DNA from 2 places in the Frankia sp. AgPm24 genome. Region 1 is predicted to be linked to the other one. Evidence: riboswitches for the same ligand, from Rfam matches in the RefSeq annotation. Region 1 holds a riboswitch; the other holds the start of a gene.

Evidence for each region. A riboswitch is a leader RNA that binds a small molecule or an ion and turns the genes downstream of it on or off. The one in region 1 is predicted to bind cobalamin.
Region 2: another riboswitch for cobalamin. It lies ahead of MXD61_RS06105 (ABC transporter substrate-binding protein); the one in region 1 lies ahead of MXD61_RS06705 (VWA domain-containing protein).

The regions. Positions count from the first base shown of each region.
Region 1 covers NZ_JALKFW010000144.1:12,298-16,357, forward strand. Annotated here, with positions in the region: gene MXD61_RS06705 (VWA domain-containing protein) at 1-1,360, opposite strand, end outside; cobalamin riboswitch at 1,592-1,741, opposite strand; gene MXD61_RS06710 (pentapeptide repeat-containing protein) at 1,872-2,999, shown strand; gene MXD61_RS06715 (helix-turn-helix domain-containing protein) at 3,133-4,060, opposite strand, start outside.
Region 2 covers NZ_JALKFW010000138.1:20,711-24,770, forward strand. Annotated here, with positions in the region: gene MXD61_RS06095 (hypothetical protein) at 1-336, opposite strand, end outside; cobalamin riboswitch at 611-781, shown strand; gene MXD61_RS06100 (CbtB-domain containing protein) at 794-1,012, shown strand; cobalamin riboswitch at 1,208-1,399, shown strand; gene MXD61_RS06105 (ABC transporter substrate-binding protein) at 1,561-2,748, shown strand; gene MXD61_RS06110 (iron ABC transporter permease) at 2,900-3,886, shown strand; gene MXD61_RS06115 (ATP-binding cassette domain-containing protein) at 3,886-4,060, shown strand, end outside.

The DNA of each region.
Region 1 (4,060 bases):
GGGTGGTGGCCCGCGGGTCGCTGGTGTCCGGGTCGCCGGTGTCGGTCATCCCGCCCGGTTCCGCGGAACCGTCTCCCGGACCCTGACCGGACCCGCCGGGTCCCCCAGATCCGCCAGATCCACCGGGACCGTCGGGACCGTCGGGACCGTCCTCATCGTGATCGCCGTCGTCGTTCCCGCCGGGGCCCTCCGACCCATCAGGATCCTCGGGGCTGTTCCCGGTGTCGGGGTGGCGGGCGGTGGCGGCGTTCGAGGACGCGCCGGCCTGGCGGCGGGCCTCGGCCTGCTCACGGGCGCTGCTTTCGGCGGCCACGGCGTCATCGAGGCCGGCCAGGGCGTCGGCGAGGACCGCGGCGAGGGTGGCGTCGTCGAGGTCGGGGGCGTCGAACGGGCCGCGGCGGCGCCGATGCGGCAGGGCGAGGCGGGCGCCGGTGCGCAGGTCCGCGGCGCGCACGGTGTCGCGTCCCGACCAGGCGGCGAGTGCCAGCGCGGTGCGGGCCAGCACGACGTCGGCGCGCATCCCGTCGACGTCGAGGCCGGCGCAGATCGCGGCGATCGCGTCCAACGCGGCGTCGGTGAGGGTCACCGCCGGCAGGCGCACGGTGGCGGCGGCCACCCGGGCGGCGAGGCGGGCCTGCGCGGGCGCCCAGGCGGCGACGAACCCGGCCGGGTCGGCGTCGTAGGCCAGGCGGCGACGGACCACCTTGGCGCGCAGCCGCGGGTCACGGCTGGCGGCGACGGTGACGGTGAGCGCGAACCGGTCGAGCAGCTGCGGGCGCAGCTCGCCCTCCTCGGGGTTCATCGTCCCGACCAGCACGAACCGCGCCGGATGCCGGGCGGACACCCCGTCGCGTTCGACGTGGGCGACACCGGTCGCGGCCGCGTCCAACAGGACGTCGACGAGATGGTCGCCGAGCAGGTTCACCTCGTCGACGTAGAGGATGCCGCGGTGGGCCGCGGCCAGCAGCCCCGGACGCAGCACACTCACCCCGTCGGCGAGCGCCCGGTCCAGGTCGAGGCTGCCGGTGACCCGGTCCTCGGACGCGCCGACCGGCAGCTCCACCAGCCGCACCGGCCGCACCACCGACACGGACACCGGCGAGGTGGACGCGGACGAGGTGGACGTGGGGTCCGCGCCGGGTGGGGAGGCGGGCGGATGCGGTCCGTCCGGGCAGCGCGGGTCGGGGGCGGCCGGGGCGCAGGCGAACCGGCAGCCGCGGACCACCTCGACCGGGGCGAGCAGGTCGGCAAGCCCGCGGACCGCGGTCGACTTGGCCGTGCCCTTCTCCCCGCGCACCAGCAGCCCGCCGAGGGCCGGGCTGACCGCGTTGAGCAGCAACGCGAGCCGCAGATCGTCCATCCCGACGACCGCCGCCAGCGGGAACCCGCCGACCCGGTCCGCGGCGAACGGATCGGCCCGACCCGCCGGCGAGGTGGTGACACTCGACGGTTGCGCGCAACCGGATGGGAGCGCCGTGGCCGGTTCCGCGGAACCGGGTGCTGCTGTGGAACCGGATGGTGCTGTGGGTGGTGCTGGCATGCCGCTGGTCCTCCCCAGGTCCTCGCCCGTGGTCGTCCATCGCGACGGCCGGAGTATCCTGGCTCCCGGATCCTGCGCGCCGCCGTCGGCCTTCCAACCGCGCTGGCGGTCGTGACCTGCCCCTGTGGCTGTAGGGCACGTGGAGGGCGGCGCTCTCCGGTGACAGTGGCGGGACCGCGCCGGATTCGCACCGGCTTCCTCCGCTAGCTGTCGCGTCCGCCAGCATGTCACATCCGCCAGGCCGCGGTGGCGTCGTCGTCCAGGCCCCACCCGCCGGCCCGACCCGCCGACGTGCCGCGCTCCCGGTGGGACGAGGCGAAGGAGACCCCCCGTGTCCACCCCCCGACCGGACGGCCCACCCCCCGCACCCGCCTGCACCGACCCGGGGACGACGGGGACGACGGGGACGGCCACGGGGTCCGTCCCGGCCGCCGGCCGGGCCACGGCGGTCACGCTCACCCTGGTGGACGTGGCGCGGGTACGGGCCGGGCTGCGCGCCGACTGCGCCCGATGCGCGGGATTGTGCTGTGTGGTGCCCGGGTTCACCGCGTCCGCGGACTTCCCGATCAGCAAACCCCCCGGTGTCGCCTGCCGGCATCTGGACGGCGAGCATCGCTGCGGTATCCACACCGAGCTGACCGGACGCGGTTTCGCCGGCTGCGTCGCCTTCGACTGTCTCGGCGCCGGCCAGCAGACCACCCAGGTCACCTTCGCCGGCCGTTCCTGGCGCACCCACCCCGGCGACGCGCCGGTGATGTTCGCCGTGTTCGGGGTCCTGCGGGTCCTCCACGAGTCGCTTTACCACCTGGGCGCCGCCCTGAGCGCCCTCGACCCGTCGGGTTCGGACACCGCGGCGCTGGCCGCCCGCCTGCGGGAACTGTTCACCGCCACCCTCGCCCTGACCACCACCACGGACGCGGACCGGCTGCGCGCCGTCGACCTCGACCTCCACCGCCGCACCGTCCATCTCGCTCTCACCGAGGCCAGCACCGTCCTGCGCGGCCCGGCCGCCCCGTCCACCGGCCGGGCCGGCCCGAACGACGCCGGCACCCGCGGGGCCGGTGGGCGCGGGGTCCGCGACGGGGATCTGATCGGCGCCCGGCTGGCCGGCGCGGACCTGCGCGGCGTGGTCCTCACCGGACGTCTGCTGCTCGGCGCCGACCTGCGAGGCGCGGACCTGCGCCACGCCGATCTGCGCGGCGCCGACCTGCGCGGGGCGGATCTGCGCGGCGGGGACCTGCGCGGGGCGTGGTTCCTCACCCCGATGCAGCTCGCCGCCGCCCGCGGCGACGCCACCACCCGCCTGCCCACCGGCCTCGACCACCCCACCCACTGGCCCACCACGGCCATGGCGGACACCACGAGCACCGGCAGCACGCCAGCTCCTTCGTCCGCACCTCACAAACGCGGCCGGTCGGCACCTGACCGCCATCGACGCAGCCGGCGCACCCCACGATGACCAGAGACACGATGACCATGGGGGACGACGAGACCGCCTGTCCCTCGTCGTCAAGGCAGAAGGCACCCGTTCGCGTCGCGCCAGTACATATGCGGCGTTAGCTCCAGCGGCCCCGTGCTCGGGATGGGGCGGTCTACGTCGTCGTGGCGACCAGTGCCTTGCGGATGTGATCGCGGAGGTCAGCGACTGCGGGCTGGTTGCTGTGCGGAACGGCCATGGTGTCGAGCACGCGCAGCCGGGCGTAGCCGCGGGTGGAGGAGAGGCTGGTGATCGCGTTCACGGCGCCGTGGCCGGTGGCCACCGCCCCGGTGATGTCTCCGGCTTGGAACTGCACGGAGGCCAGCGGGGGCAGGATGACAGCGCGGCTGCGCTCGTATTCCGGGCCGTAGCTCGCTGCGGCGGTGGCCAGCTTTTCGATGGCTTCGCCTGCGAACTCCGGGTGGGTCAGTGCCAGCAGGTACAGGGAGTGGCCTTGCTGGGCGGTGATCTCGGCGTCGGTGACGTACCACGCCCACGGTGGGGTTGTGGCGGGGTCGGCAGCAGCGTAGGTGTCTTCGGCATTGCCGATGGCGCGGCGGGTGGGCTCGGGTTCGCCCAGGGCGGCCCGGCACCATCCGAGGACGGCGAACAGGTAGCCCTGGGTGATGGTGCTGACGGGGTGGCGGCGGTTGGCGGCGGTGGCAGAGGCGAGTTGCACCAGGCGCAGCGCTTCGTCCGCGCGGGCCGCGTGTGCGACCGGGTCGAGGCTGTGCAGGTGCAGCGCCTGATGCGCCAGGTCCAGAAGGAGGTCCACGGTGAGGTCCGGCGCGCGCGGGTGGTCGTCGGCACGGCGAGCGGTGTCGAGGGCGTAGGTCCACAGGCGACGAGCGGCGTCGTGGTCATCGACGTCGTAGGCCATCCAGCCAGCCATGCTCGCCAGGTCGGCGAGGGCGATGAGCAGCCGGTCCCGGACCTGCGGTGTGCAGGAGGAATCCTCGAGTCGGCGTACCTGGTGTAGCTGGGTGACGGCGGCGGCACGGTACAGGCCACCGCCGTGGGCGAAGTCGGCCCGGCGGAACCCG
Region 2 (4,060 bases), on a different contig from region 1:
AAGCGTCGCGGGGCCGACGACGTCCAGCCCGGGGATCGCCGCCAGATGCGCGACCGCGCCGGGAGCGGGTTCGGCCGGGCTCCGCGATCTCGCGCAGCGTGCCGCAGCTGGTACACACGACATGCAGATGGGGCTGCTCGGCCGCCCCAGGGCGGCTGCTACGTCAGCGATGAGCTGCCGCAACCGCGCCTGTTCGTCGCGCAGGATGTGGCCGCGGCTGGTCTCGGCGCCGAACTGGCGCCGGCTGGCCTGCAGTCGCTCGTACTCCGCCCAGGGGACAGTCGCGAATTCTTCGTCATCGTCGACCGGCCGTCGGGGCTTCACAGTCTCCGCCACAGCTTCTCTGGTGTCCGGGCGATTACCCATTCGGATGAAATGTAACTCTCAGTGACCTAATCATGGCAGGTGAGCCGCACAGGACACGCTCACGTTCCGCACCTCCCGGCTCGCCAGAGTCGGGCACTACCAGACGGTCCTTGCGGGATCCCAGAAGCCCACCCCGCGATGATCGGCCCCAGCCCGGTGGCCGTGGCGCGACCCCAGGGTTCCCGTCGGACCTGCCCGCTCCGGTCACACCGAGCCGGCTGGCCACATTGTCCGTTCTGTTCTCAGTTGTTGACAGGAACCCGGTGGAAACCAGATAATCCGATTGCTTGTGCGAGGAAGCCGGTGAAATCCCGGCACGGTTGCGCCACTGTGACCGGCCCGTCCGTCCTTCGGGGCGGCGGGGCGGGAGTCAGACCCGAGCACCAGCAGTCCGACCAGTCGGGACGCACAATCCCAGGGGGCACCTATGACGACACCCATCGCCGATCCGCAGTCGCGGCATCGGTCGATCTCCTTCCCGCTGACGGCTCGAGCGGCGGCCCTGGGCCTGACCGCGCTGCTGTCGCTGCTACTGCTCTACTTCATCGGAGTCGATCAGGGCGCCACGTCGATGTTCGGCTCGGATACGCATATCCACGAGTTCGTCCATGACGCGCGTCACTTCCTCGGCTTCCCCTGCCACTGAGCAGGGGTTGACGACGCGGATGCGGCGGCGGTCGCGCCACGAGACCGGGCTGGTTTCCCTTCCCGATGACTCGCGTTCTGGCCGGCCATCTCCCTGCTTCGGCATTCTTCCGGCATTTGGTTCACTGACCGGCAGAAATTCCGGGTGATAGCAGCACAATCAGCCAGTACTTCTTGCGGGCAGATAATTTTCAGCATATTTTTGCCATGTCGTGGTGTTCGGGAAGCCGGTGACAGGCCGGCGCGGCCCTCGCCACTGTGATCGGGATTTCCCGGCCTTTTCCACGTCGTCCGCGTGGAGTCACTGGGCTGCTGTTGCGCCTGGGAAGGCGGGCCGGGGAAGGCTTACCCGTCAGCCAGGAGACCGGCCACGGCATCCGAGTGACCCTTCCACGAGGTGTTGGAGAGGCGGTCCGCGTGCGCGCGCCGACATACCTTTTTCTTCCCATCGATGCCGGACGACGCCACCGCGGCGAGCCCGGGAGATCCGATCCGTCCCCTGCGCGGTCGCCGAGGTGGGCGCGCCGCGGCCGTGGTGGCGTCCGGCCGCTGGTCGCCGTCCTCGCCGCGCTCCTTGCCACGGTGTCCCTCGGTGCCTGCGGGGACGACGACCCGGGGTCGGCGGGCGGAACCGACACCCGCGGCTGCATCACCGACTTCAGGCAGGACACCGACTACTTCCCGGTCAAATCGACGTTCAGCCACGCCCGAAACGTCACGATCAGCTATCACCAGAGCTATCAGGTACTCACCGTCAAACAGCCCTACCCGGATGGCCGGCCCGAGTCCTATGTGCTGGTGCACTGCGGCGCGCCCGCGCCGACGCTCACCGGCGCGCTCGGATCAGCGCCACGGATCGAGGTGCCGATCCGCAGCCTGTACTCGGGATCGACGACCCATCTGCCGCTGCTCGTCGACCTGGACCGCACCGACACCCTGACCGGGGTGGCCAGCGCCGCCAGCGTCGTCAACGCCGACATCCGCCGCCTGATCACCGAGGGCAGGGTCACCGAGTACGCCGCCGGCGGGAAGATCAACGTCGAGAAGGTCGTCACCGGCCGGCCGGACGTGCTGATGACCGACGGCACCGACTCACCGGACTACGCCGCCATCCGGCGCGGCGGGGTCCCGGTCGTCGCCAACGCCGAATGGCTGGAGGGCGACCCACTCGGCCGCGCCGAATGGATCAAGGTGATGGCCGCGCTCACCGGCGACGAGGAGAAGGCCGGCAAGGTCTTCGACCGGATCGCCGGCGACTACACCGCGATCGCCGCGAAGGTCAGCGGTGCCGGTCAGCAGCCGGTCGCCGTCCTGCCGGGCTCGATGTACCAGGGCACCTGGTACATGCCCTCGGGCGGCAGCTACGTCGGCAAGCTTCTCGCCGACGCCGGTGCCGGCTACCCGTGGTCGGGCACCCGCGACACCGGCAGCCTGGAACTCGCCTTCGAGGCGGTGTATGCCAAGGCCGGGTCCGCGCCGATCTGGCTCGCCGACGGCGAGTGGAAGACGATCGGCGACGCGACGAAGGAGGACTCCCGTTACGGCACGCTGGCCGCGACCCGCGCCGGCGGCCAGGTGTGGACGAACACGCTGGTGATCGGCCCTGGTGGTGGTAACGACTACTGGGAACGCGGGGTCACCCGCCCCGATCTCGTCCTCGGCGACCTCGTCGCGATCCTGCATCCCGACCTGGCGAAGGACCACCGGTTCGCCTTCTACCGTCGGCTGACCTCATGAGCCGGGCATCGTGACCGCGGGCCTGCCCGCCGGCGGCGTCGTCGTCGATCATCGACTGGCGGTCGACGCACAGGCGACCGGTGCTCCTGCGGCCGTGGCCAGGCGGCGGCCGGTCGGCGCGCTGCTCGGCCTCGCCGTCGCGACCGCGGCGATGTTCCTGCTCGCCGTCGCGGTCGGCTCGGTGTGGGTGCCGTTGCCGGACACCCTGCGGGTGCTCGTCGGCGCGGACCCCACCGATCCACGCTGGTCGGTGGTGATCACACAGGTGCGGCTGCCACGGGCGGCGACGGCGGCGCTCGCCGGTACCGCCCTCGGGGTGGCCGGCCTGCAGATGCAGACCCTGTTCGGTAATCCGCTGGCCGATCCGTACTCGCTCGGGGTGAGCGCCGGGGCGAGCCTCGGCGTCGCCCTCGTGGTCACCGGTGCCGGCGGGTCGGCGGGGGCGTTCACCGCCGGCGCCATCGGTACCGGGCGGGTCGCGGTCGTCGCCGCCGGCGCCGTGGGCGCGGCCGTGGTGCTGTCCGCGGTGCTGCTGCTCGCCCGCTGGGTCCGCTCGGTCGTCACCCTGCTCGTCATCGGCGTCATCGTCGGCGCGGCGGTGTTCTCGTTCATCGGGCTGCTGCTGACCTGGACCGCGCCGCAGCGTGCCCTGCAGTACTGGACCTGGCAGCTCGGCAGCTACTCCGGGGTCTCCCCCGGCGACCTCGTCGTGTTCGCGCCGACGATCGGGGCCGGCCTGCTGCTCGCGCTCGGTTCGATGAAGCCGCTCAACGCCCTGCTGCTCGGGGAGAACTACGCCCGCACCGTGGGGGTGCACGTCCGCCGGCTGCGTACTGTCACCCTGCTCGGCGCATCGCTGCTCGCCGGGACGGTGACGGCGTTCTGCGGCCCGATCAGCTTCCTCGGCATCGCCGTGCCGCATCTGGCCCGCCGGCTGCTCGCCACCGCCGACCATCGTGTTCTGCTGCCCGCCTGCGCGCTCGCCGGGGCGGTCGTGTCGCTGTTCTGCTCGATCGTCGCCCAGGTGCCCGGTACCGGTCTGGCGCTGCCGATCAACATCGTGGCCTCCCTGATCGGCGCGCCGATCGTCATCGCGGTGCTGCTGCGGGCCAGCTCTACCGTCGCGAGAACCGTCTGATGGCCGACGTCGAGCGTCCCGACCCGGCCGACCCGATCGACCCCACCGACCCCGCCGGCCTGGCCAACCCGGCGACGACCGGCGGGCTGCGGCTGGTCGGTCTGACCATCGGCTACCGGCACGGCCGACGGCGCACCGCCGTGCTGACCGGCCTGACCGCGCTCGCCCGCCGCG